4 regions of the Streptomyces sp. H27-D2 genome follow, and region 3 is predicted to be linked to each of the others. Evidence: riboswitches for the same ligand, from Rfam matches in the RefSeq annotation. Region 3 holds a riboswitch; each other region holds the start of a gene.
What was found. A riboswitch is a leader RNA that binds a small molecule or an ion and turns the genes downstream of it on or off. The one in region 3 is predicted to bind cyclic di-AMP.
Positions count from the first base shown of each region.

Region 1 (3,199 bases), on a different contig from region 3:
CGGTTGGAGGCGAGGTTCGGCGCGAAGCCGCCCTCGTCGCCCAGACCGGTGGACAGGCCGCGCTCCTTGAGCACGCCCTTGAGCGTGTGGTAGACCTCGGCGCCCCAGCGCAGGGCCTCGGAGAAGGACTCCGCGCCGATCGGGGCGATCATGAACTCCTGGATGTCCACGTTCGAGTCGGCGTGCGACCCGCCGTTCAGGATGTTCATCATCGGGACCGGCAGGACGTGCGCGTTCGGACCGCCGAGGTAGCGGAAGAGCGGCAGGTCGGAGGCCTCGGAGGCGGCGTGCGCGACGGCCAGCGAGACGCCGAGGATGGCGTTCGCGCCGAGCGAGGACTTGTCCGGGGTGGCGTCCAGGTCGAACATCGCCTGGTCGATCAGGCGCTGCTCGGTGGCGTCGTACCCGACGAGCTCCGGGCCGATCTGCTCGATGACGGCGAGGACGGCCTTCTCCACACCCTTGCCGCCGTACCGGGCCTTGTCACCATCACGGAGTTCGAGGGCCTCGAAGGCGCCGGTGGAGGCGCCGGAGGGGACGGCAGCACGGCCGGTGCTGCCGTCGTCGAGGCCAACCTCGACCTCGACCGTGGGGTTGCCTCGCGAGTCGAGGATCTCGCGGGCTACGACGACGTCGATCGACGGCACGAGTGTCTCCTTCAGGCTGTGACATGTAGCTGTGAGATTCAGAAGAAAGTCTCTTGGCTCTTGCGGCATGAGCCTAGCCGCACCGGCGGGGTGACCGGTCGGTCGCCCGTTCAGCGAGACGGCGTCCCAGCGGAAAACCGAGCGGAAACCGAGCCGAATCCGCGCGAAAAAACCCTGACCGGATGCGCTCGGGGGAGGGCGCACCCGGTCAGGGGGTCTTTATGGGGTGATCAGTCCTGGACGGCTCAGACGGAGAGCTTCTGGCCCGGGAAGATCAGGTCGGCGTCGCCGCCTACGGTCGACTTGTTGTTCTCGTAGACGGACTTCCAGCTGGAACCGTGAGCGTCGGCGATCTTCGCGAGCGTGTCGCCCGACTTCACGGTGTAGTTGCCCGAGCCGGTGGACTTCTGCTGCGGCTGGACGGTCTGCGTCTCCGGCTTCGGCTGCGGCTTGGGAGCGGCCTTCGGCTGCGCCTGCTGCTGCGGGGCCTGCGGCTTCGGGGCGGCCTTCGGCTGCGCGGCCGGGGCGTCGCCCGAGCCACTGGTGTCGACGTCGGCAGCGGAGCCGCCGGCGGTCAGGTTGCCGGCGCCGGCGCAGGCCCAGGCACCCGGGCCCTGGAGGGCGAGAAGCTTCTCGGCTGCGGTGATCTGCTGGCCCTTGGAGGCCTGGTCGGCACGCGCGGCGTACTGGGTGCCGCCCGCTGCTGCCCAGCTGGAGTTCGAGAACTGGAGGCCGCCGTAGTAACCGTTGCCGGTGTTCGTCGACCAGTTGCCGCCGGACTCGCACTGGGCGACCTTGTCCCACGTGGAGACGTCGGCCGCGGAAGCCGAGGAGGCTCCCATCAGCGGCACGGCGATCGCGGCGCTGGCGACACCCGCGAGAGCGGCGACGCGGACAGCCTTGGAGGGACGGCGGTGCTTGCCCTTGGAAGTAAGCATTTTTCGTTTCCTCACCGACGCCTACGAGGTGAGCTGTCGGGTTCGGGCCATGTGAGTTGCCCGGCCGCGTGTGCTGACACACGTGGCTTCACCCCAAGCCTTCGGGCCCGTAACGCTGGGCCTTTCCGGCACTTACCTGGTTCCCCCGCTCCTGCCATCGGCGCTTGCGCGTCGACTACCCCTCGGACACCGGCAGGATTCGGCGTGGTGTTCGACGGTGCCCGCTGTGGCGAGCGGTCCGACCATAAACACGACCCCCGGGGTCATTTCAAACCCCGGCAGTTCGGGGGCATCGCCCCCTCTTGCCCCTCAGGAATGCACATCCGTGCAGGTGGGGGGCGGTCCGGATAGATCGGACAGTTGAGACTTGGCCAATTGTGGACGAGAGCCATGTCTCACTCGAACGAATCCGGACATACGGTCATCAACTACCCTGGTTTCTGGCTCAGATCGAGCTGCTGACCAGGGCGGATGAGGTCCGGATCGGAGCCGACCACCTTCGCGTTGGCGTCGTACAGCGAAGACCAGCCGCCGTGCACGTCCTGCCGCGCCGCGATGGCCGAGAGGCTGTCGCCGGAGCGCACCGTGTAGCCGCCGCCCTGGAGCCCGCCCGCGCGCTCCGCGCCGCCGTCCCGCGAGGCGTGCCGCCCGCCGGAGCGGTCGAAGTCCGCGACGTCGCCCGCCTCCTCGTCGGAGCCGCTCGCGTCCGTGTCGCCCCGGTGCTTGCCCGCGGCTGCGGACTCGCTCCGCTCGACCGGGCCCGGGATGGAGGTGGGGTCGTCCGCACCCTTCGACGCGCCCGGCGCGGGGGTCTTCTCGGCGTCGCCGCCGGCGCCCTGGGCGCCGGCCTGAGACTCGCCCTTGGCCTTGGCTTTCGCCTTGGCCTTCGCGGCGTCGCTCGCGTCACTGTCCGGGGTCGCCTTGCCGGTCGCCCCGTCCGAGGGCTTCGCCGACTTCGCGGCGTCCGGGGCGGCGGTCGCGTCGTCCGAGGCGCCGTCCGTGGGCTCCGTGGACGGGCGCGTGGTGCTTCCCGGGTCGACGTCGGGCGCGGCGCCGTCGGCCAGCAGTCCGCCGTTCACCGCGCAGCTGGGCCAGGCGTCCGGCCCCTTGTCGCCGAGGATCGCCTCGGCGACCGAGATCTGCTGGGAGCGGCTGGCCAGGTCGGGGCGCGGCGCGTACGACGTGCCCTCGTACTGCTTCCACGTCTCCAGCGTCAGCTGCAACCCGCCGTAATAGCCGTTGCCCCCGTTGGAGCTCCACATCCCGCCGCTCTCGCACTGCGCGACGCGGTCCCAGGTCGATGCGTCGGCCGCGTGCGCGCCGGTGGCGCCGAGCAGCGGCATGGCTATGCTCGCGCCGGTCACCCCCGCCGCGACGACGATGGCCGGAGCCTGACGGGGGCGGCGGTGCTTACCGTTCCCGGTGCGCATGCGGTTGCCTTTCGAGCGGCGAGTGTGAGTTGTCGGTAGAAGGTAGTCGGGGCGTCCGGCTGTCACAAGTCGATGTAGTGGAGATCACGCGAAGGTCACGCAGTTGACAATCTGTCACCTTTTCTCGGGGGTGAACTCAACCGGCAGTGACCGCAGTCCGCGCATGATGAGCCCGCCGCGCCAG
Region 1 is NZ_JAYMZR010000028.1:20,724-23,922, reverse strand. Features, by position in the region: gene eno (phosphopyruvate hydratase) at 1-647, opposite strand, end outside; gene QMK28_RS13600 (transglycosylase family protein) at 893-1,585, opposite strand; cyclic di-AMP (ydaO/yuaA leader) riboswitch at 1,589-1,758, opposite strand; gene QMK28_RS13595 (LysM peptidoglycan-binding domain-containing protein) at 2,014-3,015, opposite strand; gene QMK28_RS13590 (cytochrome P450 family protein) at 3,130-3,199, opposite strand, start outside.
Region 1: another riboswitch for cyclic di-AMP. It lies ahead of QMK28_RS13600 (transglycosylase family protein); the one in region 3 lies ahead of QMK28_RS15220 (C40 family peptidase).

Region 2 (3,199 bases), on a different contig from region 3:
CGGAGACCTTCGCGCGGACGAAGACCGAGGCGGCCCGTCGCTTCTCCGCCGGCCTCGCGGCGGTCTCGTTCTTCAGCCGGCCCTCGCGCCGGTCGCGATCCGGGCCCCGCCTTCCGGATCTCCCGACGTGCTCTTCCGCGCGGCCCGATTCCCCGCCCGGCCCGCTTTATCGCCGGAGCCGCCACCGCCGCCGCCATCGCATTCCGTATTGCGCGCGCGGGAATTGCCGAAAGAATTCCCCTCCCGCTGTATACGGGACCGCTGTTAAATTCGGCCGCGTCCTGTGTGTGCGGAAGGTTTCAAAGAACTCACCGCCGCCCGCCGGGGCCGGTACGCGGCGAGCGAGCGCTCCAGCCGCGCGCTGACGACCGCGCGGGCCCGCGCCGCGTCGCCCCGGGTCACCGCGTCGACCAGCGCGCCGTGCTCGTCCCAGGTCCCGACGGCTCGCGCCGGCGGCTCCGGCGGGTACATCCAGTCGGCCTTGCGCCGCAGTTGGGTGAGCAGCGCGGCCAGGCCGGGACTGCCGGACGCCCCGGCCAGGGTCTCGTGGAACCAGCCGTCCAGGGACCGCAGATCGCTCAGCTGCCCCAGCCGCGCCCGTTCCCTGCCCAGCCGGACCAGCCCGCGCAGCACCTTGAGGTGCGCCTCGGTGCGCCGCTGAGCGGCCCGTGCGGCCCCCAGCGGCTCCAGCAGCGCGCGGACGTCCAGCAGGTCGGCGGCCTCGCGTTCGGTCGGCTCGGCGACGCAGGCGCCCACATGCCGACGGGACGTCACGAAGCCCTCGGTCTCCAGGACGCGCAGCGCTTCGCGCACCGGGACCCGCGAGACGCCGTAGCGCCGGGCGAGCAGTTCCTCGACGAGACGGCTGCCGGGGGGCAGGGTTCCGGAAACGATATCGTCGCGGATCGCGCCGCACACCGAGTGTGCGGAAATACCGCGGCCGGCCATCGCGAACCTCCGTCTTAATCCCCGCGAAACGCGGTTGATCAGCGCCAGTTCACCGACTCTATGACACGCGGCGGGAAATTCCGATAGCGCAGTGGAATTGACGGCTCCATGGAGAAACGCCGAAGCCCCGGCCGGGGCCGGGGCTTCGGTGTCGCGATCGCTGTCGCGGACTCTTCGGTCGGACGAGTCCGACGGTCGTACAAGTCATGCGGGCCGTACGGTCAGACGCTGACGCCGTGCGAGCGGAGGTAGCCGATCGGGTCGATGTCCGAGCCGTACTCCGCACCGGTGCGGGCCTCGAAGTGCAGGTGCGGCCCTGTGGTGTTGCCGGTGTTGCCGGACAGGGCTATCTGCTGGCCGGCGGTGACGCTCTGGCCGACCGTGACGCTGCTGGACGACAGGTGGCCGTACTGCGTGTACGAGCCGTCGTTCATCTTGATGACGACGTTGTTGCCGTACGCGCCGCCCCAGCCGGCCTCGACGACGGTGCCCGCGCCGACGGCGTGCACAGCGGTGCCCGACGCGGCGTGGAAGTCGATGCCGGTGTGGCTGCCGGAGGACCATGCGCCGCCGGATGCCTTGTACTGGGTGGAGACGTACGAGCCGGAGATCGGCGAGACGTAACCGCTGCCGTTGGGCTTGATCGCCGTACGGCCCTCGGAGCGAGCGGCGCGGGGCTCGGCCTGACGCGCCTTCTCAGCCTTGGCCTCGCGGGCTTCCTTGGCCTTCTCCGCCTTCTCGGCGGCGGCCCTGCGCTTGGCCTCGGCGGCCTTCTTCGCGTCGGCCGCCTGCTTCATGGCGTCGGCCTCGGCCTTTTCGCGGGCCTGGGTCACGTCCGCGGCACTGTGCTGGACGGTGGCCTGGTCGTCGAGGTTCTGAGCCAGCGTGCCGTCGATGACGATGGCCTGCTGGAGGCCCGTCTGCTCGACCTTCGGCACGGAGTTCTCGGCCGCGATGGCCGGAGAGGCGACGGCGCCGACGACGCCGGCTACGGCGAGGGTCGCGATGCCCGCGGCGTTCGCACCGGTTCGCACGGCGCGGTTCGGGCGGCGGTGCTTGCCGTTGGCACGGATGAATGCCATGAAGTGGCGGTTCCTTTCCTTCCTTCTCGCCTACCGGGTTAGCTGACGGGTTCGGAGCAGGAAGGTCTCCTACGGGCCCCTCCGGAGAGGCGCCCGATTCACCCCAGGGACTGATTGGGTCCCCGGCTCCCCAGGCTCGCGCCTTCGGGGGACTCGGCGATGACTGCCCGGTGCCGCTGATGCGACGGGGGTCTGACGGGCAGCCGCACCGACGCTAAACGGGACATCTTTCAAACGGCAAACAAATCCGGGTTTTTGTCGCGCACGCCACACATGTTTGACACAACCGACCCCAACAAAGCGGACAAAAGCCCGGATCCCGGCAAGCCGAGGGCTCGCCGGGATCCGGGGGCGCGACGGCTTCACAGCCGCACTTTCACCGCTTTACGGTGATTCGCACCCTTAGCCGGTGACCACCCGCACATCGCCGATGCCGAGCTGCTTCACCGGCTCCTCGATCACCGAGGCGTCGCCGACCAGGATCGTCACCAGCCGGTCCACCGGGAACGCGTTGACCACGGCCGCGGTCGCCTCGACCGTGCCGGTCTCCACCAGGCGCGCGTACAGCTGCGCCTGGAAGTCGTCCGGGAGCTGCTGCTCGACCTGGTCCGCGAAGGTGTTCGCGACGGCCGCCGCGGTCTCGTACTTGAGCGGGGCGACGCCGACGAGGTTCTGCACCGCGATGTCCCGCTCGTCGTCGGTCAGCCCGTCGGCGGCGAGTCGGCGCAGCACCTGCCAGGCGTCCGCGAGCGCCGGTCCGGTGACCTCGGTAGCCACCGAGCCGCTGATCGCGAGCATCGCCGCGCCGCTGCCGTCCGGCGCCGAGCGCAGCACCTGGCCGTACGCCCGTACGCCGTAGGTGTAGCCCTTCTCCTCGCGCAGCACCCGGTCCAGCCGGGAGGTGAGGGTGCCGCCCAGGCAGTAGGTGCCGAGCACCTGGGCCGGCCAGACGCGGTCGTGCCGGTCCGCGCCGATGCGGCCGATCAGCAGTTGCGTCTGGACCGCTCCGGGACGGTCCACGATGACCACCCGGCCGGTGTCGTCGGCGGTGACCGGCGGGGCCGGGCGGGGCTCGGCGGTGTCCCCGGTCCACTCGCCCAGGGTGTCAGCGAGCGTCACGTCCAGATCCACACCCGTGAGGTCGCCGACGATCACGGCGGTCGCGGTGG
Region 2 is NZ_JAYMZR010000009.1:8,840-12,038, forward strand. Features, by position in the region: gene QMK28_RS05770 (GntR family transcriptional regulator) at 265-948, opposite strand; gene QMK28_RS05775 (M23 family metallopeptidase) at 1,170-2,030, opposite strand; cyclic di-AMP (ydaO/yuaA leader) riboswitch at 2,044-2,199, opposite strand; gene QMK28_RS05780 (M16 family metallopeptidase) at 2,433-3,199, opposite strand, start outside.
Region 2: another riboswitch for cyclic di-AMP. It lies ahead of QMK28_RS05775 (M23 family metallopeptidase); the one in region 3 lies ahead of QMK28_RS15220 (C40 family peptidase).

Region 3 (3,199 bases):
ACTACCTCAAGGCGAAGCTGGACGCGGCGGGATTCACCACCGCCGTCCAGGAGTTCGACTACAACGGCGCCACCGGCTACAACCTGGTGGCCGACTGGCCCGGAGGCAGCGCCGACGACGTCGTGATGTCCGGGGCGCACCTGGACTCGGTCGGCGACGGTCCCGGCATCAATGACAACGGCTCGGGCTCAGCCGGCATCCTGGAGGTCGCGCTCGCCGTCGCCAAGGCGGATCTCAAGCCCACCAAGCACCTGCGGTTCGGCTGGTGGGGCGCTGAGGAGTTCGGCATGATCGGCTCGCAGCACTACGTCGACAAGCTGTCGACCGGCGACCGTTCGAAGATCGGCGGCTACCTCAACTTCGACATGATCGGCTCGCCGAACCCGGGCTACTTCGTCTACGACGACGACCCCGCGATCGAGAAGACGTTCAAGGACTGGTACGCCGCCAAGGACATCAAGACCGAGATCGAGACCGAGGGCGACGGCCGCTCCGACCACGCCTCCTTCAAGAACGCCGGGATACCCGTCGGCGGCCTCTTCTCCGGCGCGGACTACAAGAAGACCCAGGAGCAGGCGGACAAGTGGGGCGGCAAGGCCGGCGAGGCCTTCGACCCCTGCTACCACGCGTCCTGCGACACGACCGCGAACATCGACGACAAGGCGCTGGACACCAACAGCGACGCCATCGCCGACGCGGTCTGGCAGCTCAGCTCCTGACCCCGGACGCTGCGGGCCGCCGCCCCCGGCACCCGAAACACCGGCCGGGCCCGCGTCAGCAGTGCGGGCGGCGTCACCGGCGCGGCCCGCGGCGGCGGAACCGACAGCACCACCCGGAACAGCCGGCTCCACAGCCGCCGGCGCCCGCGGCACACGCGGGCACCGGGAGCACAGCCCGCATCACCGTCAGCCCTAGCGGCCCGGTCGCCGATCCCCGGCGTCCGGGCCGCGGTGCTCTGCGGCGGGCAGGCGGGTGATGCTGCCGACGGCCCGGGTGCTCATCCACCAGCCGTCGGTCAGCGAGCCGTTCCACGGCCAGGCCAGCGACCTGGAGATCCAGGCCCGGGAGATGCAGCGGGTCCGCGCCCTGCTGGAAGAGCTGCTGGTACGGCACACCGGCCGCCCGGCCGCGCGGATCAGCCAGGACATCGAGCGCGAGAAGATCTTCGACGCCGAGGCCGCGGTGGCCTACGGCCTGGTGGACGGGCCGACCAGCAGCCGCAAGCAGGCCCCGGTCCGGCCCTGACGCACGAGCGCGGCGAGCGCGAGCCGCCCATGAACGCGCCGGCGCGGGCGCTGCGGGTGCTGGATGGGGAGCGCCGCGCGCGCCGGGTCTCGTTGCCGCCCCTACCCGGAGGGTGATATAAGGGCTGATCCCCGTCCCGGAGCCGGCTCCGGGACCGGCCCCAGCCGTTGAGCGCATTGCCCGCCGAGCCCGATATCCGCGATCGGACCGATGCGGATCGGGGTGGGGCGACCCGCTGTAGTCGCTCGTACGCACCGAATGGGATCACCTGTTCGGCGTAGCCGGAGGCAGACGTATTGCGCTGATCAACTTGCACGGAGCGCCCGGGCGTTTGGCGGAGGTGTCCATTCCGCCCCTGGTACGGGACTCCTCGGGGGTCGCGCACCAGGAGCGAATCAGCCCGTGTCACCTGAATGGGTCAGAAGTGGCGAGTGTCACAATAGGGCGTTTCGGCTCGGAACCGGTGGCCGAGGTGCGTGACGATCCCTGGGACGACAAGCCCCCGCCGCCTCGGTGGGGCGGTCCGGGCGGACGCCGAATCCTGCCGCCGTACCGGATGACTGGTCGACACCAGTGGATCGGCAGGAGCGGAGGACCCAAGCACGGCGGGCCGACCGGACACACCGGTCGCCCCTTGGGGTGAAGCCGTGAAAACGGCCGGGCAACTTCGCCTGCCCGAACCCGACAGGTCATCTTTCGCAGGCGGTTGACGAAGGGTTGCGCATGACTGCGCGAATTCACGTCCCCGCACTGTTCACCCGGGCAGGCACCATCTCGGCTCTCACCATCGCCGCTGTCGGCGGCACCGCGTTGGCCCCGGGTTTCGCCCCGACCGCCGAAGCGTCGGGGCACTCGTCCGAAGCACTCAAGATCGCGGCGTCCAAGAAGGGTTCGCCCTACCGCTACGGGGCCAGCGGCCCGCACCGCTTCGACTGCTCGGGGCTCACGCTCTACTCGTTCAAGCGCGTCGGCAAGCAGTTGCCGCGCACCGCGGCGGCCCAGTACAACAAGACCCGACATATCTCGGCGTCCCACCGCAAGAGTGGCGACCTGGTCTTCTTCCACTCGGGACGGGGCGTCTACCACGTGGGGATCTACGCCGGGCGCGGCCGGATCTGGCACTCGCCCAAGAGCGGATCGGTCGTGCGCCTGGAGCGGATCTGGACGCGCAGCGTCTGGTACGGACGGGTGCGCTGAGGCCGTAGAGCTGAGGCCGTAGAGCTGAGGCCGTAGAGCTGAGGCCGTAGAGCTGAGGCCGTAGAGCTGAGGCCGTAGAGCTGAGGCCGTAGAGCTGAGGCCGTAGAGCTGAGGCCGTAGAGCTGAGGCCGTAGAACCGGCCCCGCCGGGCCTTCCTCGGTTCGGTGATCGTGGAGGATCACCGAACCGGGGAAGGCCGGTGGGCCGGTCCCGGCCGAGCCGAACAGCCCCCGCAAGGATCAGCGCTCACCCTGAAGCGGCGTCGCCGAGGGCCAGGGCAGCGTGATCCAGACCGTCTTACCGCCCTCCTCGGTGGGCGTGACGGACATCCGGCCGCCGGCCTCCGCGGCAAGCCAGCGGATGATCACCATGCCGCGGCCGTTGTCCTGCTGGACCGCCGCGGGCAGCCGCTGCGGCCAGCGCGGGTGGCTGTCGGTGATCCCGACGCGAAGCTGCTCGTCCCGGTCGAGTTGGACCTGCACGGTGAAGGTGGGCGACTGGCCGAAGGTGTGCTGGACCGCGTTGGTGGCGAGTTCGGAGACGATCAGCCGGACGCTGTCCCGGATGTCGGCTCCCGGCGGCAGCCCCCAATCGGTGAGCAGGCCGGTGACATAGGCGCGCGCCGTGGAAACCGACACCGGAGTGCTCGGCAGGGTGACGGATACTTCCTGGTGGTCTGCCATGGCGACGCTGTCCCTTTCCCGCCGAGGCCGGACTCCGATGCGGTGCGTAGCGAAGTCGCGGGCGGCCCCGAACG
Region 3 is NZ_JAYMZR010000033.1:41,056-44,254, forward strand. Features, by position in the region: gene QMK28_RS15210 (M28 family metallopeptidase) at 1-719, shown strand, start outside; gene QMK28_RS15215 (ATP-dependent Clp protease proteolytic subunit) at 976-1,245, shown strand; cyclic di-AMP (ydaO/yuaA leader) riboswitch at 1,781-1,965, shown strand; gene QMK28_RS15220 (C40 family peptidase) at 1,969-2,442, shown strand; gene QMK28_RS15225 (ATP-binding protein) at 2,682-3,125, opposite strand.

Region 4 (3,199 bases), on a different contig from region 3:
GGAGGCTTCGAGGCGCTCCGGGGTGATGTTGGAGGCGGCGATCTCGCGGACCTTGCCCGACTTCACCAGGTCGTCCAGCGCCGTGATGATCTCCTCGACGGGGACCGACGGGTCGTCATAGTGCGTGTAGTACAGGTCGATGTAGTCGGTCTGCAGGCGGCGCAGCGACTCCTCGGCGGCCGACTTGACGGTCGGGGCGGCCAGCCCCTTGTAGTCGGGGTGCGCGCCCGCCTTCGTCGCGACGACGACGCCGGCCCGGTTGCCGCGGGACGCCAGCCAGTTGCCGATGACGGTCTCGGACTCACCGCCGGAGTTGCCCTGCACCCAGGCCGAGTAGACGTCTGCGGTGTCTATGAAATTGCCGCCGCCTGCGGTGAAGGCGTCGAGGACGTCAAAGGACTGCGCCTCATCAGCCGTCCAGCCGAAGACATTGCCTCCGAGCGTGAACGGGAATACGTCGAGGTTGCCGATCTTTTTCGTGTTGCCGATCTCTTTCGTCGTGTCAGTCATGGGTTTTTCCAACGCGCGGTTCGTGGCTTTTATTCCATATGGTGACCAACGGAGTTGGGCGTAGCGCGGTGGGAGGGGCGTGGCGGGAGGGGCGCGAGGCGTGGAAGCGGGGGGCGCGCAGATCCCGGCCCGCGCCCCCCGCGCTCGCGCCCTACGGCTGAAGCCCGCCCTACGACCGCGAAGCCCGCCCCACGACCGCGAAGCCCGCCCTACGGCTGAAGCCCGCGCTCCCGCAGCCAGCCCATCGGGTCGATCGGGCTGCCGCCCGGCCGTACCTCAAGGTGCAGGTGCGGGCCGGTGACGTTGCCGGTCGCGCCGACCCGGGCGATCACGTCGCCCGTGTTCACCTGGCCCGACGTCTTCACCATCGATGAGAGATGGCAGTACCAGAGCTCGGTGCCGTCATCCAGTTGCAGCACGATGCGGTAGCCGTACGAGCCGGCCCACCCGGCCGACTTGATGGTGCCGCTGTGCAGCGCCTTGGCGGGGGTGCCCGTCGGGGCGGCGAAGTCCTGGCCGGTGTGGTTCGCGGACCACAGGTCGCCAGCCTGGCCGAAGCTCGACGTCAACGTGTAGGAGGCGACCGGCAGGACGAAGCTCTTGGCCAGTTGGGCGCGGCGCTCGGCCTCGGCCTTCTTCTCCGCGGCGGCTTCCGCCTTGCGCTTGGCCTCGGCCTTCTCGGCCTTCGCCTTGGCCTCGGCGTCCGACTTCGTCTTCGACGCCTGGCCCGCGGCCTGCTCGGCGGCGCTGCGCGAGGAGGCGTCGAGCGACGCCTGGTCCGCCGCGGCCTGCTGCTGGTCGGCCTGCTGGAGGATGCGGGCGCGCAGGGCCTCGCCGGCGTCCGCGCCCTTGTCGGCCTCGGCGTCGGTGAGCCCGGCCTGGGTGAGCGGCGCCGCGGCTGTCGCCAGCTCGGCGGCGCTCACGTCCGTGTCGGAGCCGTCGGATATCAAGTCGCCGATGCCCGGCAGCGACTTCGCGTCCGGGAGGCTGTCGGCGACGGTCGAGAGGTCAGGCATGGAGATCGGTACCCGCGGCTTGTCCTTCGCGGTGGCCATGCCGCCCGCGCCGACCGCCGCGATCACGCCGACGCCGAGAACGGCGCCGCTGCGCGCCATACCGCCACCGCGCTGCTTGGCGACGCGGTGCCTGCCACGCACCGGGGCGATGGACTCTTCGGTGGGATTCCACTCGCCCAGGGGCTGATCGCCGTACCCGAGGCCGGGCTCCGCGGGGGAGCCGTAGGGGCCGAACGGGTTGTACGTAGCCTCGGGGGCAGGCTTGTTGGACGCCACGAGGGCGCTCTCCTTTCCTTCCTTCTCGCCTACCGGGTTAGCTGACGGGTTCGGAGTAGGAAGGTCTCCTACGGGTCAGGTTCGACCCGATTCACCCCAAAGATTGGTTCCCCGGTTCCCTGGGCGGTGCGGTACTGCTGTGGTGCGGGATTCGGCGACTGCGCGCGGTGCCGTCTCTAGTGGCGGCTGTTACGACCGCGCTGCGTTATCGAACGTTAATAGACAGGGAGGCGGGAGTCCAAGCCTTCACCGGAAACTGTCCCGCCTTTGACAAGGACCAAGTGGGGCATGAGGTAGCGGATAGGGGCGAGTTGACCTCATGAGGGAAACCGCTCGACGCTGATCGTGTGTCAGTCGTTATACGGAGGCGCGTCCGCCGGTTACGGAACGTAGGCGCGAATTCACGCGGCCGGAACGGAGCTCGTCCCCGGCCCCGACGGCACAGCTCGTACCCGCTCCGCACCCGGTTCCCAACCGGTCCACACGCGGCGCCGCCCCGGCCTCCGCAGCGCGAGCAGCGCCATGTCATCCGTCGACGCGCCGCCCGTGTGCAGCGCCACATCGGCCACCACCCCGTCCAGCAGCTCGTCCGGCCCCGGGAAGGTCCGCCCGCGCAGCCGCTCCAGCGGGTCGTAGAAGACGCCCCCGCCGTCCCGCGCCTCGGTGACCCCGTCGGTGAAGAGCAGCAGTGTGGCCCCCTCGGGGAACTCCAGCTCGTCCGCCCGGTCCGGCCAGACGCCCAGGTCCGCCATGCCCAGCGGGAGGGCGTGCGCGGACGGCTCCGCGCCCCGCACCGAGCCGTCCGCGAGCAGCAGCAGCGGCGCCGGATGGCCCCGGTTGAGCACCCGCAAGACGCCCGGCCCCTCCGCACCGTTCGGGATCTCGGCCAGTACGGCGGTGGTGAAGCCCTCGAACTGGTCCAGCCCCTCCCGCCGCCCGCCCTCCCGGCGCAGCGCGCGCTCCAGCCGCCCCGCGAGCGCCTCCAGGTCCGGCTCCTGCTCCGCCGCCTCCCGGAACGCCCCGATGACGATCGCCACCGCCTCCACGGCCTCCAGGCCCTTGCCCCGTACGTCGCCCACGATCAGCCGTACGCCGAACGGGGTGGCCTGCACCGCGTAGAGGTCGCCGCCGATCCTGGCGTCCACCTGCGCCGCCTCATAGCGCGCCGCCACGGCCAGCCCGCTGATACGGGCCGGGGGCGTCGGCAGTACGGCCCGCTGCGCGGCCTCGGCGATCGTACGGACCGACTCCAGCCGCCGGCCGCTGCGCCGGACCAGCCGGTTGATGACGATGGCCAGCCCGGCCACCGTCACCACGGTGGCCAGCTCGGTCAGCGACTCGGTGTGGTCGGTGAGACCGCGGGCGAAGAGCAGCAGGAAGGTGGCGACGACCGCCGC
Region 4 is NZ_JAYMZR010000043.1:38,593-41,791, forward strand. Features, by position in the region: gene QMK28_RS17960 (aldo/keto reductase) at 1-510, opposite strand, end outside; gene QMK28_RS17965 (M23 family metallopeptidase) at 720-1,802, opposite strand; cyclic di-AMP (ydaO/yuaA leader) riboswitch at 1,814-1,969, opposite strand; gene QMK28_RS17970 (PP2C family protein-serine/threonine phosphatase) at 2,204-3,199, opposite strand, start outside.
Region 4: another riboswitch for cyclic di-AMP. It lies ahead of QMK28_RS17965 (M23 family metallopeptidase); the one in region 3 lies ahead of QMK28_RS15220 (C40 family peptidase).